DNA from 2 places in the Streptomyces sp. NPDC004752 genome. Region 1 is predicted to be linked to the other one. Evidence: riboswitches for the same ligand, from Rfam matches in the RefSeq annotation. Region 1 holds a riboswitch; the other holds the start of a gene.

The links. A riboswitch is a leader RNA that binds a small molecule or an ion and turns the genes downstream of it on or off. The one in region 1 is predicted to bind glycine.
Region 2: it holds a riboswitch for glycine, as region 1 does, so the genes downstream of both, gcvT (glycine cleavage system aminomethyltransferase GcvT) here and gcvP (aminomethyl-transferring glycine dehydrogenase) in region 1, are expected to answer to the same signal.

The regions. Positions count from the first base shown of each region.
Region 1 is NZ_JBSGBN010000172.1:9,117-16,333, reverse strand. Features, by position in the region: gene ACWEKM_RS41665 (hypothetical protein) at 70-243, opposite strand; gene ACWEKM_RS41660 (PRC-barrel domain-containing protein) at 706-1,077, opposite strand; glycine riboswitch at 1,192-1,287, shown strand; gene gcvP (aminomethyl-transferring glycine dehydrogenase) at 1,465-4,350, shown strand; gene ACWEKM_RS41650 (TOBE domain-containing protein) at 4,544-4,963, opposite strand; gene ACWEKM_RS41645 (ABC transporter ATP-binding protein) at 5,041-6,132, opposite strand; gene modB (molybdate ABC transporter permease subunit) at 6,472-7,217, opposite strand, start outside.
Region 2 is NZ_JBSGBN010000013.1:76,893-84,109, reverse strand. Features, by position in the region: gene ACWEKM_RS08120 (hypothetical protein) at 1-202, shown strand, start outside; gene ACWEKM_RS08115 (L-serine ammonia-lyase) at 240-1,607, opposite strand; gene ACWEKM_RS08110 (serine hydroxymethyltransferase) at 1,690-2,952, opposite strand; gene gcvH (glycine cleavage system protein GcvH) at 2,968-3,345, opposite strand; gene gcvT (glycine cleavage system aminomethyltransferase GcvT) at 3,480-4,637, opposite strand; glycine riboswitch at 4,678-4,786, opposite strand; glycine riboswitch at 4,787-4,884, opposite strand; gene ACWEKM_RS08095 (AAA family ATPase) at 5,061-5,753, shown strand; gene ACWEKM_RS08090 (enhanced serine sensitivity protein SseB) at 5,796-6,587, shown strand; gene ACWEKM_RS08085 (enhanced serine sensitivity protein SseB C-terminal domain-containing protein) at 7,067-7,217, shown strand, end outside.

The sequences.
Region 1 (7,217 bases):
GTGTTGGAGTAGCGCCATCCGGTCCCGGGAGGGAAGTAGGCCGCGTGGGCCGGGTCGTCGGCTATTCGGCTATGGGGACGAGTCCGGTATGGGGACGAGTCCGGCGGGAGTCCTGGTGTGCCGGCGGCCGGCCAGCAGCCGGCGCTGCAGGGCGGCGGGGGCAGCGGGATCCTCCAGAGCCCCGGGGCGGGGCGGAGTGCCGATGGCCGGGCCGCCGGGGTGCTGGGTGTGTTCGAGGCCCATCCTTGGCGCTGTCTGGCCTCTGCGGTCTCCGGCCTGCCGTCTGCCGTATCGGGGGCTGGGGCCGTCGGACTGCGGGCTGTGGTGGGTGTGCCTTCACTGCGTGCGCCGGGCGGGTCTGGCGCTGTCGTTGCGGGGCGGCCAGGCGTCGGCCCTTCGCCCGGGAGTGAGCCGGGGGGAAGGGCCGTGGGTGAACGGCACAGCGACGACCGGCGCGCCCTGCCGTCGGCGCGCCCCCGGCGGCCTCGGCGTCCAGACGGGCGGAGGCGTTGCATATGCGGGGCAGCCGGGGCGGGGGATCCGGGGGCCGGACGCGGCTGCGGCCGAGTCGGTGCGAGTGAGGAAGTGGGGGTGCTTCGGTGTGACCGGTTGAACGGTTGAAGTGCGAGGGGATGAAAGGGGCGTGTGCACAAACGGGTGGGGGCGTTGGGCCGTACAGGGGTGGGGTGGGTGCCGACGGGGGCGTCAGGGTTCGTCCCGGCCCGCCAGCTTGCCGAAGTCGTGGTCGGGGTGTGGGGGCTGTGCGGCCACGTCCAGGCCGTAGTGGTGGTAGAGCTGGAGTTCCTGATCGGGGGAGAGATGGCGGCCCACGCCGAAGTCGGGGGCGTCCTTGATGAGGGCGCGGTCGAAGGGGACATGCAGGGTGCCCTCGATCAACTCGCTCGGCTCAAGGGGGACGAAGGCGTCCCTGGAGAACAGGCCGGTCCGTATGGCCGCCCACTCCGGCACTCCCGTGGCATCGTCGAGATAGACCTCGTCGATGGTGCCGATCTTGGTGCCGTTGCGGTCGAACGCCTTGCGGCCGATCAGGTTGCGCGGATCGATGTCGGTCTGCACGGGCCCTCCTCAAGGTCGCAAATCATTCGTAAGCACTACAAAAGAGCAGATTCGAGGAGGCGGCCACTCGAAGCCCTCGCCGTTGACCTCGCTGGTACGCTGACAAGCGGCTGCTGATCCCGTGCGGGAGAGTCCTCCGGACATCGTCGGAGGCGCCGAAGGAGCAAATCCTCCCCGGAATCTCTCAGGCTCACGTACCGCACGGACGAGGTCACTCTGGAAAGCAGGGCGGGTGTCGACGGCCCCCGCTCTCACCGACGGGGAAAGCCGCGCACCCTCGGGTGACGCGGTGAAGCTCTCAGGTCGAGATGACAGAGGGGGAGGCCGTCGGGGTGCCCGCGCCGGGGCGCCCCTCGAAGGTCGCGTCAGACCAGGAGGCCCCCGCACATGACCGCCCCTCGCACTCCGCTCTCCGAGCTCGAACAGGGCACCCCCTTCGAGCAGCGGCATATCGGGCCCGACCAGGAGGCGCGGGCCAAGATGCTCGCGCAGGTCGGCTACGGCTCGCTCGACGAGCTGACCGCTGCCGCCGTACCGGATGTGATCAAGAACGCCGACGGGCTCGACCTGCCGGGCGCGCGTACCGAGGCAGAGGTGCTCGCCGAACTGCGCTCCCTCGCCGACCGTAACCAGGTCCTCGGTTCGATGATCGGGCTCGGCTACTACGGCACCTTCACGCCGCCCGTGATCCTGCGCAACGTCATGGAGAACCCGGCCTGGTACACGGCCTACACGCCCTACCAGCCGGAGATCTCACAGGGGCGGCTCGAAGCCCTGCTGAACTTCCAGACCATGGTCGCCGACCTCACCGGACTGCCCACCTCCGGTGCCTCCCTCCTCGACGAGGGCACGGCCGCGGCCGAGGCGATGGCCCTGTGCCGGCGCATGGGCAAGAACAAGAAGGGCCTCTTCCTGGTCGACGCGGACACGCTGCCGCAGACCATCGCCGTGATCCGGACCCGTGCCGAACCGACCGGCGTGGAGGTCGTCGTCGCCGACCTCAGCGAGGGCATCCCGGCCGAGATCGCCGGGCGGGAGATCAACGGCGTACTGATCCAGTATCCCGGTGCCTCCGGAGCCGTGCGCGCCATCGAGCCGGTCGTGGAGCGAGCCCATGAACTCGGCGCGCTCGTCATCGTCGCCGCCGATCTGCTCGCCCTGACGCTGCTGAAGTCGCCGGGCGAGCTGGGTGCGGACATCGCCGTCGGCACGACCCAGCGCTTCGGCGTGCCCATGGGCTTCGGCGGGCCGCACGCCGGCTACCTGGCCGTGCGCGAGAAGTTCGCGCGCAGCCTGCCGGGCCGCCTCGTCGGCGTCTCCGTCGACGCCGACGGGCACAAGGCATACCGGCTCGCCCTGCAGACCCGTGAGCAGCACATCCGGCGTGAGAAGGCCACCAGCAACATCTGCACCGCGCAGGTGCTGCTCGCGGTGATGGCCGGCATGTACGCCGTCCACCACGGTCCCGAGGGGCTGCGGACCATCGCACAGCGCACCCACCGGTACGCCGCGATCCTCGCGGCGGGTCTGGTCGGCGGCGGGTTCGAGACCGTGCACGGCGCGTACTTCGACACGCTGACGGTCCGGGCAGAGGGCCGCGCCGCGCAGATCGTGGCCGCCGCGCGCGAGCACGGCGTCAACCTGCGCCTGGTCGACAGCGACCATGTCTCGATCGCCTGCGACGAGACGACCACCCGGGACCGCCTCGGCGCCGTGTGGTCCGCCTTCGGCGTGCGGGGCGACGTCGGGGCGCTGGACGCGGTCACCGAGGACACGCTTCCGAAGGCGCTGCTGCGCACCGACGCGTTCCTCATCCACCCCGTCTTCCACCAGCACCGCTCCGAGACCGCGATGCTGCGCTACCTGCGCAGACTGGCCGACCGTGACTACGCGCTGGACCGCGGCATGATCCCGCTGGGCTCCTGCACGATGAAGCTCAACGCCACCACCGAGATGACGCCGGTGACCTGGCCCGAGTTCGGTCAGCTGCATCCCTTCGCGCCCGCCGGACAGGCGCAGGGCTATCTCACGCTGATCCGCGAGCTGGAGGAGCGGCTTGCCGAGATCACCGGGTACGACAGGGTCTCGCTCCAGCCCAACGCGGGTTCGCAGGGTGAGTTGGCCGGTCTGCTGGCCGTGCGGGGCTACCACCGCGCCAACGGCGACGAGCGTCGCGTCGTGTGCCTCATCCCGTCCTCCGCGCACGGCACCAACGCCGCGAGCGCCGTGATGGCCGGCCTGAAGGTCGTCGTCGTGCAGACCGCCGAGGACGGCGAGATCGACAGTGCGGATCTGCGGGCGAAGATCGAGCAGCACCGCGACGAGCTGGCCGTGTTGATGATCACCTACCCGTCCACGCACGGCGTGTTCGAGGAGCACGTCGCCGACATCTGCGCCCAGGTCCATGAGGCGGGCGGCCAGGTGTACGTGGACGGCGCCAACCTCAACGCGCTGGTCGGGCTCGCCAAGCCGGGCCACTTCGGCGGTGACGTCTCGCACCTCAACCTGCACAAGACGTTCTGCATCCCGCACGGCGGCGGCGGTCCCGGAGTGGGTCCGGTGGGCGTGCGCTCGCACCTGGCGCCGTACCTGCCGAACCACCCGCTGCAGCCCGCCGCCGGTCCGGAGACGGGCGTCGGACCCCTCTCGGCCGCGCCGTGGGGCTCCGCGGGGATCCTGCCCATCTCGTGGGCGTACGTCCGGCTGATGGGCGGCGAGGGGCTGAAGCGGGCCACACAGGTGGCCGTGCTGTCCGCCAACTACATCGCCAAGCGCCTGGAGCCCCACTACCCGGTCCTCTACACCGGTCCCGGCGGCCTGGTCGCGCACGAGTGCATCATCGATCTGCGCCCGCTGACCAAGGCGACCGGTGTGAGCGTGGACGACGTGGCCAAGCGGCTGATCGACTACGGCTTCCACGCGCCGACGATGTCGTTCCCGGTGGCTGGCACGCTGATGATCGAGCCGACCGAGTCGGAGGACCTGACCGAGCTGGACCGGTTCTGCGAGGCGATGATCGCGATCCGCGCGGAGATCGAGAAGGTCGGCTCCGGCGCGTGGCCCGCCGACGACAACCCGCTGCGCAACGCCCCGCACACCGCGGCGGCGCTCGGCGGCGAGTGGGCGCACCCCTACAGCCGTCAGGAGGCGCTCTTCCCGGCCGGTGTCTCGGCCGCCGACAAGTACTGGCCTCCGGTCCGCCGGATCGACCAGGCATTCGGCGACCGGAACCTGGTCTGCTCCTGCCCGCCGCTGGACGCGTACGAGGACTAGCCGAGCGAACGTGTGAAGGCTCCCGCCCGAGGCCCGGGCGGGAGCCCTCACATATGCCCGTCGCAAACCGACCGCACCGGCGAGGGCAGCAAGCCGTCGGCATCGGCCACGGCGGCAACCGGACCCACTGGCCACGGCGGCAGGCCGACCGTATCGCCACGGCGGCAGGCCGACCGCATCGGCCAGGGCGTGCTCAGGCTGTTGCCAGTGACACCTCGGTCGACTTGATCAGTGCGAAGACGGAGGAGCCCGCCGACAGACCCAGGTCGGTGACGGATTCACTGGTGATGGCCGAGGTCAGCGCGCCGCCCTCGACCGCGATCTTCACGGAGGCCATCGCGCCGCCGACGGCGATGCCGGTGACCGTACCGGGCAGCTGATTGCGGATCGAGACGCGTTCGACCGGCGCGGTGGCCAGGGCCACCTCCGTCGACTTCACCAGGGCGCGCACGGCGGAGCCCGTGGCCAGGCCGAGGTCCTCGGCCGCCTCCAGGGTGATCGCGGCGGTCAGGTCCTGACCGCCGGTGAGGCGGACCTTCACCGTGGCCATCGCCTCCCCCGGGGTGACGGCGGTGACGGTGCCGGGGAGCTGGTTGCGGATGCTCAGGCTCATGGGAACGCCTCGCAGGATGTGGGGGATTGTGGGGTTAAGGGTTTTTGGCGGTCCCCACCGTAGCCGCAGTCGGTGGATCAGGCCGGGTAGGCGTGGGTCTGGGTCGCCTTGACCGTCGCCCAGACCGGTGCGCCCGGGTGCAGGTCCAGCTCCGCGGCGGCGACCGTGGTGAGGTCGGCAGCGAGGGGAAGTTCGCCGGTCAGGGCGGCGCGGATCTGGTCGCCGTGGGTCTCCAGGCCGGCCACCTCGCAGCGCCACAGGTTGCGGGCGCTGGAGCCGGTGGGGCGGTCCCGGTGGAGGGTGACGGCGCTCGGCGGGAAGGCCACGAAGACCGGACCCGACAGGTCCTCGGTCGTGGTGATGGCCGCCCCGCCGTCCAGCCGTACCGTGTGCCCCTCGGCCCGGCCCTGGTAGAGGTTGAGGCCGACCAGCTGTGCGATGTAGTCCGTGCGCGGACGGCGGGCGATGTCGGTGGGGGAGCCCTCCTGGACCACGCGGCCGTGCTCGACCACGACGAGCCGGTCGGCCAGCACCATGGCGTCCAGTGGGTCATGCGTCACCAGGACGGCGACCGCCTCGAACTCGGCGAGGTGGCGGCGCAGTCGGGCCCGTACCTCCAGCCGGGTGCGGGCGTCGAGGGCGGCCAGCGGCTCGTCGAGGAGCAGCAGGCGGGGGCTGGTGACCAGGGCTCGGGCCAGGGCGACCCGCTGGGCCTGGCCGCCGGAGAGACAGCGGGGCCTGGCGCCCGCGTGTTCGGCGAGGCCCATCCGGTCCAGCCAGGCGGCGGCGAGGGCCCGGGCCTCGGCCTTGGTCGCGCCCTGGCAGCGGGGGCCGAAGGCCACGTTGTCCAGGGCGGACAGGTGCGGGAAGAGCAGGTAGTCCTGGAAGACGACGCCGACGGGACGTGACTCCGGGGCCGTGCGGTCGAGGGCGGCGCCGTCCAGTCGCAGATGGCCGCCGGTGAGCGGGACGAGACCGGCGAGGGCGCGCAGGGCCGTGGTCTTTCCGGCGCCGTTGGGCCCGAGCAGGGCGACGACGTCTCCGGGTGCGGCCCGCAGAGCGATGTCGAGGCGGAAGGAACCGCGATCGACGACGAGCCGGGCGTCGAGCCCGTCACCGCGGGTACCTTCGGCGACAAGGTCGGCCGTGGTGTCGTCGATGTCCGGCATGGGGTGCACATCCAGGGGTCGGCGGGCGCAGGACCGTGCCGGGCAGGACCGGACCGGCGGGCGTGGCGGTCGGCCGGGCGGACGCCCCGGTCGGCCGGGTGAGGGCGGCGCGGTGGGCAGGCGGTGGGGCGGGGCCTGGTCGGGTGAGGGCCGGTGCGGTGGGGACGTGGTGCGATGGGGCCTGGTCGGTACGGATGCCGCTCGTACCGGCGATCGTACGGTCGTACGCCGCGGGACCGCATCGGAATCGTTCCCGGGACCGACGCTTCGGGACGCCGTCACGGTCGCGCACGGTCGCGCATGGCCGGGGGCGCGAGCGGACGGCGGCGGAGGGGAACGTCACGGTGTGGTCAGCCAGCGGTCCCGCAGACCCGCCAGTACCGCGATCGAGACGGCGAGCAGGACCAGGCTGAGCGCGATGGCCGCCTCGGGATCGTTCTGGAGGGCCAGATAGACCGCGAGCGGCATGGTCTGGGTGCGGCCGGGGAAGTTGCCGGCGAACGTGATGGTCGCGCCGAACTCGCCGAGCGCGCGGGCCCAGGCCAGGACCGCGCCCGCCGCGATGCCGGGGGCGATCAGTGGCAGCGTGACCCGGCGGAACGCGGTGAACCGGGAGGCGCCCAGGGTGGTGGCCGCCTCCTCGAAGCGCGGGTCGGCGGCGCGCAGCGTGCCCTCGACGCTGATGACGAGGAACGGCATCGCGACGAATGCCTCGGCGATCACCACGCCCGTCGTGGTGAACGGCAGCGTGATGCCGAACCAGGAGTCCAGCCCTGCGCCGACGACGCCGTTGCGGCCCAGGGCGAGGAGCAGGGCCACGCCGCCGACCACCGGCGGAAGGACGAGCGGCAGGGTGACCAGGGCGCGTACGACACCGCGGCCGGGGAAGTCGGTGCGGGCCAGCAGCCAGGCCAGCGGCACGCCCAGGACCAGGCTCACTCCGGTCGCCGCGGTCGCCGTGGTCAGCGACAGCTGGAGCGCCTGCCACACCTCGGTGCTGCTCAGCAGCTCCGGCAGGCTGCCCCACGGGGCCCGGACGAGCAGGGCGAGCAGGGGCAGCAGCAGGAACGCCAGGGCCACGACGC
Region 2 (7,217 bases), on a different contig from region 1:
CGGCTACAACCTGACCGTCACCGGATCCACCGACCAGTTCCAGCATCTCGGCTGCAACCCCGATGCGACAGACACGTCCGAATCCGGGCGCTACATTCACGGCAGCCACATCACGGCCACCCAGGTTCAGGGATCCTCCACTGTTGCTGCGGCTCCCGAATGCAGCACGGGGGACGGAGAGTTCGACAATCCGATCGGCTGAGGACACCTGAAGGGCAGAGCGACCAGCCGCCGCCCCCTCAGCACTCGATGATGTTCACCGCGAGCCCGCCGCGGGCCGTCTCCTTGTACTTGACGGACATGTCCGCGCCCGTGTCTCTCATGGTCTTGATGACCTTGTCGAGGGAGACCTTGTGGGAGCCGTCGCCGCGCATGGCCATGCGGGCCGCGGTGACGGCCTTGACGGCGGCCATGCCGTTGCGTTCGATGCAGGGGATCTGGACCAGGCCGCCGACCGGGTCGCAGGTGAGGCCGAGGTTGTGCTCCATGCCGATCTCGGCGGCGTTCTCGACCTGTTCGGGGCTGCCGCCCAGCACCTCCGCGAGGGCGCCCGCCGCCATGGAACAGGCGGAGCCGACCTCGCCCTGGCAGCCGACCTCGGCGCCGGAGATGGATGCGTTCTCCTTGAACAGCATGCCGATCGCGCCGGCCGCGAGCAGGAAACGGACCACGCCGTCCTCGTCGGCGCCGGGCACGAAGTCGAGGTAGTAGTGCAGGACCGCCGGGATGATGCCGGCCGCGCCGTTCGTCGGGGCGGTCACCACCCGCCCGCCGGCCGCGTTCTCCTCGTTCACCGCCATCGCGTAGAGCGTGATCCACTCCATCGCGCGGGCGAGCGGTTCGCCCTCGGCGCGCAGCTGGCGGGCCGACACGGCGGCCCTGCGCCGTACCTTCAGGCCGCCCGGCAGGATGCCCTCGCGGGACAGGCCGTGCGCCACGCACTCCCGCATCACCCGCCAGATCTCCAGCAGGCCCGCCCGGATCTCCTCCTCGGTGCGCCAGGCGCGCTCGTTCTCCAGCATCAGCGAGGAGATCGACAGTCCGGTCCCGCGGGTCAGGCGCAGCAGCTCGTCGCCCGTGCGGAAGGGGTACTTGAGCACCGTGTCGTCGAGCTTGATCCGGTCCGCGCCGACCGCGTCCTCGTCGACGACGAAGCCGCCGCCCACCGAGTAGTACGTCTTGGTCAGCACCTCGGCGCCCTCGGCGTCGTACGCCCCGAGGGTCATGCCGTTGGCGTGGTACGGCAGGGCCTTGCGCCGGTGCAGGACCAGGTCCGCGTCGGCGTCGAGGGCGATCTCGTGCTCGCCGAGGAGCAGCAGTCGGCCCGACTCCCGGATGTCCGCCACCCGTTGGTCGGCGCCCTCCACGTGCACCGTCCGGGGGGAGGCGCCCTCCAGGCCGAGCAGCACGGCCTTCGGCGTGCCATGGCCGTGGCCCGTCGCGCCGAGGGAGCCGTACAGCTCGGCACGGACCGACGCCACGGAGCCGAGCAGGCCCTCGTTGCGCAGCCGGCGGGCGAACATGCGCGCCGCGCGCATCGGGCCGACCGTGTGGGAGCTGGACGGGCCGATGCCGATCGAGAACAGGTCGAACACCGAAATGGCCACGGTGCCTCCTCCAAAGGGATGGTGCGGGACGGGGCGCCGCGCTCGGCGACGCGGGTGCGCGGCACCCCGTCCCGGGGCGGAACTACTGGCCCAGGCCGGGGTAGAGCGGGTGCTTGGCGGCCAGCGCCCGCACCCGCGCCTTCAGGGCGGACGCGTCGTACGACGGCTTCAGCGTCTCGGCGATGACGTCCGCGACCTCGGCGAAGTCCTCGGCCCCGAAGCCGCGGGTGGCCAGCGCGGGGGTGCCGATACGCAGGCCCGAGGTGACCATCGGCGGGCGCGGGTCGTTCGGGACGGCATTGCGGTTGACCGTGATGCCGACCTCGTGCAGCCGGTCCTCGGCCTGCTGACCGTCCAGCTCCGAGGCGCGCAGGTCCACCAGGATCAGATGCACATCGGTGCCGCCGGACAGCACGTTCACACCGGCCTCGCGGGCATCCGGCGCGGTCAGCCGCTCGGCGAGGATCCGGGCGCCCTCGACCGTACGCTGCTGGCGCTCCTTGAACTCCGGTGACGCCGCGACCTTGAAGGAGACCGCCTTCGCGGCGATCACATGCTCCAGGGGGCCGCCCTGGAAGCCGGGGAACACGGACGAGTTCAGCTTCTTCGCGAAGTCCTTCTTCGCGAGGATGATGCCGCCGCGCGGGCCGCCGAGCGTCTTGTGGGTGGTGGAGGTGACGACATCGGCGTACTCCACCGGGTTGGGGTGCAGACCGGCGGCGACCAGACCCGCGAAGTGGGCCATGTCGACCCACAGATACGCCTCGACCTCGTCGGCGATCCGGCGGAACTCCGCGAAGTCCAGCTGCCGCGGGTAGGCAGACCAGCCCGCGATGATCACCTTGGGGCGGTGCTCCTTGGCCAGCCGCTCGACCTCGGCCATGTCGACAAGACCGGCCTCGTCCACGTGGTACGCGACCACGTCGAACTGCTTGCCGGAGAAGTTCAGCCGCATTCCGTGGGTCAGATGGCCGCCGTGGGCGAGGTCCAGGCCGAGGATGGTGTCGCCGGGCTGGGCCAGCGCGAACAGTGCGGCCTGGTTGGCGGAGGCGCCCGAGTGGGGCTGCACATTGGCGTACTCGGCGCCGAACAGCTCCTTGACCCGGTCGACGGCGATCTGCTCGGTCACGTCGACGTGCTCGCAGCCGCCGTAGTAGCGGCGGCCCGGGTAGCCCTCGGCGTACTTGTTGGTGAGCACCGAGCCCTGCGCCTCCATGACCGCGAGCGGCGCGAAGTTCTCGGAGGCGATCATTTCCAGGGTGGACTGCTGACGGTGCAGCTCGGCGTCGACCGCGGCGGCCACGTCCGGGTCCAGCTCGTGCAGCGGGGTGTTCATGAACGACATGGGGTCCTCGACTCCTCAGCCGGCGGTGAAGGCGACGTACTCGTCGGCCGAGAGCAGCTCGGCCGGCTCCGCGGCGACACGTACCCGGAACAGCCAGCCGCCCTCGAAGGGGGCCGAGTTGACCAGCGACGGGTCGTCCACGACGTCCTCGTTGATCTCGGTGACCTCGCCGGTGACGGGGGAGTACAGATCGGACACCGACTTGGTCGACTCCAGCTCACCGCAGGACTCGCCCGCGGTGACGGTGGAGCCGACCTCCGGGAGCTGGGCGTAGACGACATCGCCGAGCGCGTTGGCCGCGAACTCCGTGATGCCGACCGTCGAGACGCCGTCCTCGGCGGCCGACAGCCACTCGTGCTCCTTGCTGTAGCGCAGCTGCTGGGGGTTGCTCATGGCCTGAATTCTCCTGTACGCGAGGGAGTGCTGATGACGAGGGGAGGACGGAAGGCGCAGGTGCGCGGGGTGGTGTGCCCGGCATCACAGCGGGGGCGGGGGCGGGGCCGCCGCCTGCCCCGCGGGTTCAGTGTCTACTTCCGCCGCCGGTAGAAGGGGAGTGCCACGACCTCGTACGGCTCGTGGCTGCCCCGGATGTCCACGCCGACGCCCGTCGTGCCCGGCGCCGCGTGCGCCGCGTCGACGTACGCCATGGCGATGGGCCGGCCCAGCGTGGGCGAGGGGGCGCCGGAGGTGACCTCGCCGATCACCGTGCCGTCCGCGACGACCGGGTACCCGGCGCGCGGCACCCGGCGGCCCTCGGCGACCAGGCCGACCAGCACGCGCGGCGGGTTCCGCTCGGCGCGGGCGGCCGCCGCCAGCAGCGCCTCGCGCCCGACGAAGTCGCCCTCCTTCTCGAACTTCACCACCCGGCCGAGCCCGGCGTCGAAGGGCGTGAGCGAGGTCGACAGCTCGTGCCCGTACAGCGGCATGCCCGCCTCCAGACGCAGTGTGTCCCGGCAGGACAGCCCGCACGGGACGAGGCCGACGCCCGCGCCGGCCTCGGTCAGCGCCTGCCACAGCTCCACGGCGTGCTCGGGCCGCACGAACAGTTCGAAGCCGTCCTCGCCGGTGTAGCCGGTGCGGGCGATCAGCGCGGGCACGCCGGCGACGGTGCCGGGCAGGCCCGCGTAGTACTTCAGGCCGGCCAGATCGGCGTCGGGGGCACCTTCCTGGTCGAGCGCGGTCGAGACCTTGGGGGACAGGGACGCGAGGATGCCGAGGGACTCGGGGCCCTGGACGGCGAGCAGCGCGTAGCCGTCGCGGTCGTCGCGGACCTCCGCATCGAAGCCGGCGCCGCGCTCCACCAGCGCGTCTAGCACGACCTGGGCGTTGGCGGCGTTCGCGACGACCAGGTACTCGTGCTCGGCGAGCCGGTAGACGATCAGGTCGTCCAGGATGCCGCCGTCGGCCCGGCAGATCATGGTGTAGCGGGCGCGGCCGACACCGACCGAGGTGAGGTTCCCGACCAGGGCGAAGTCCAGCAGGGCGGCGGCCTCGGGACCGGTCACCGCGATCTCGCCCATGTGGGAGAGGTCGAAGAGACCGGCCTTGGTGCGCACGGCCAGATGCTCCTCGCGCTCGGAGCCGTAGCGCAGGGGCATGTCCCAGCCGGCGAAGTCGGTCATCGTCGCACCGAGCGAGCGGTGCAGCGCGTCCAGCGCGGTATGACGGAGTGCGGTACTGCTCATCGGACGGATGTCTCCCAGGGTGTGGGGAAGGCGAGGTGAGTCCTCCCCATCTGTCATCGGAACCTGAGAGGTTCGCCCTGACCACATGCGTGATCACGGCTTGCACCTTGGGTGGGGCCACCGGACGGCGGCCCGCTTTTCAGATGTGCCTCGCCCGCGCGGTAACGGGGGCCTGAGAGATTCAAGGGAGGGACTTGCTCCTTCGGCGTCCCAGCGAGGCTGCTGGGAACTCTCCCGCGCGGATTCAAACGGCCGGTATGCAGTTGGCGGGCACATCATTGCACGCATCGCCGCCGCACGGCAGGCCCGATCCGTGACCGGGCTGTGGCAGAACGCGCATGACACCGTGAGGCACTCCGCATTACCTTCTCTTTACACTCGACGGGGATGGGGATGTCCGGACCCAAGGGGAGGACGATCACGGTGAACAGGACCACGGCATACGCCACGAACACGGGCCTCGCACTACCTGGGCGGCGGGCCGCCCCCGCCGTCGAGCAGCGCGCGGACCGCCCGGCCCCGGTGGTCCGCGACCTGCGCGCGCGGGCCGGCCGCAGCCCGCACGCCCTCCTCTTCGGCCCACACGACCTGGCCGTGGTCACCGGCCTGCCCGGCAGCGGCAAGTCGACCCTGATGGACCGCTCGGTCGACGGCATCCGTATCGACTCCCAGGACACCAGGGACCGCTGGGACGCCCGTGTCCCGCGCCTCCTGCCCTACGCGCTCTACCGCCCCCTGGTCCGCCTCGCCCACTACGCCGCGCTGCGCCGCGCGCTGCGCACCGGCGAGGGCGCCGTGGTGCACGACTGCGGCACCCAGTCCTGGGTGCGTGGCTGGCTGGCCCGCGAGGCCCGCCGCCGCGGCGGCACCCTGCACGTGATCCTCCTCGACGTCCCGCCCGGCACGGCGCTCGACGGCCAGCGCGAGCGCGGCCGGGGCGTCTCCCGCTACGCCTTCCTGCGCCACCGCAGGGCGGCGGCCCGGCTGCTGCGCGCCGTGGAGCGGGGGGAGTTGCCCGAGGGCTGCGGCTCGGCGGTGCTGCTCGACCGGGACGCGGCGGACGTACTGCACCGGATCGGCTTCGCACGGTGCGGGCCCCTCGCCGCCACCCGCTAGCCTTTTCAGCCACAGCAGCGGTTCCCAGCAGGCGGTAGGCAGATGGACTTCCCGGCGGACATTCCCGCGGACTTCCCGGCACAGACGCACCCCCACCCGCACGGCGGTTGGCCCGGCAACGAGTTGGAGGAGGTGCTCTCGGCATCCCTCGGTGTCCCGGCGGCCGGTGGCCGGATCATCGAGGTCCTGGGCCGCAGCTTCCTCTGGATCCCGCTGCCGAGCGGCGGCGGCCCGCGCAGCGGGCCCCTCGACCTGCCCACCGTGGATGTCGAGGGGCAGGTCCATGTCCCGGTCTTCAGCTCCGAGGAGCAGTTCCGCCAGGTCGTCGGCTCCCATATGTCGTACACCATCGCCCCCGCCGCGGAGTTCGCCCGCGGCCTGCCCCCGCAGGTCGGCATCGCCCTCAACCCGGGCGGCGTGGTCGGCGCCCCGCTTCCGCCGGACGCGGTGGCCGAACTGTGCCGGACGGGCCGCACCGAACTGGACGGACCGGCGAGCGGCGGCCGGGTACGGCTGTTCGAACCCGACTGGCAGGACGACCCGGTGGACTTCCTGTCCGCCGCCTCCGCCGAGTTCACCGCGGCCGGTGTGGTCCGCACGGCCCGCCGGTGCCTCGCGGCCGTCGAGACGGCGGATCCGGCGCTGTTCGTGGGCGTCGAACTCACCCAGTGCGAGGGCGATCTGCGGGCGCTGCCGCTGGCGGCACTGGGCCGGGCCCTCGCACAGGTCCCGGTGCGCTGGCCGGTCAACCTGGTCCTGCTGGACGTCGCCGAGGACCCGGTGGGCGACTGGCTGAGGACGAACGTGCGTCCCTTCTACGAGTACGGCCACTGAGCCGCTCCGCGGGGTGGGCCGTGGTGGGGTGTCGGTCGGGTGCGGCGGCGTTGTGGCTGGTTGCTCCCCCAAGTTCTCGGCTCCGCTCGAACAGGGGGGACCCCCACCGCGGCGGAGCCGCATATTTGTACAGCCCCGCGCCCCTATCGGGTGCTGTTGATGGTTGGGTGCGGCGGCGTTGTGGCTGGTCGCTCCCCCAAGTTCTCGGCTCCGCTCGAACAGGGGGGACCCCCACCGCGGCGGAGCCGCATGTTTATTACAGCCCCGCGCCCCTTTGGGGCGCTGCCGGGCCACAGTGGACCGTCCCGGTGGGCGGTGGTGTCGCGTGGGCGTGCGCGGCCGCCGATGCACCCGCGCCCGCCGACCTACCCGCGCCCGCCGACCTACCCTCGCCTGTCGACGGACACGGGGCCTCGGGGCGCCGGGCGCTTAAGCTGTCTTCCGAACGTGGGGTATTCGAAGAAGAGGCGGTAAGTCAGGTGAGCGCGAGCCTCAGCGGCAGCGTCGAGCACACGCTGCGCCAGGTCACGCCCGGGCGCTACGACGCCTACGAGGCGCTGCTGCGCGCGCTCGCGACGCCCGGCTCCGGCCAGGTCTGGATGCTCCTGTGGCACGGCCAGGCCGGCTCCC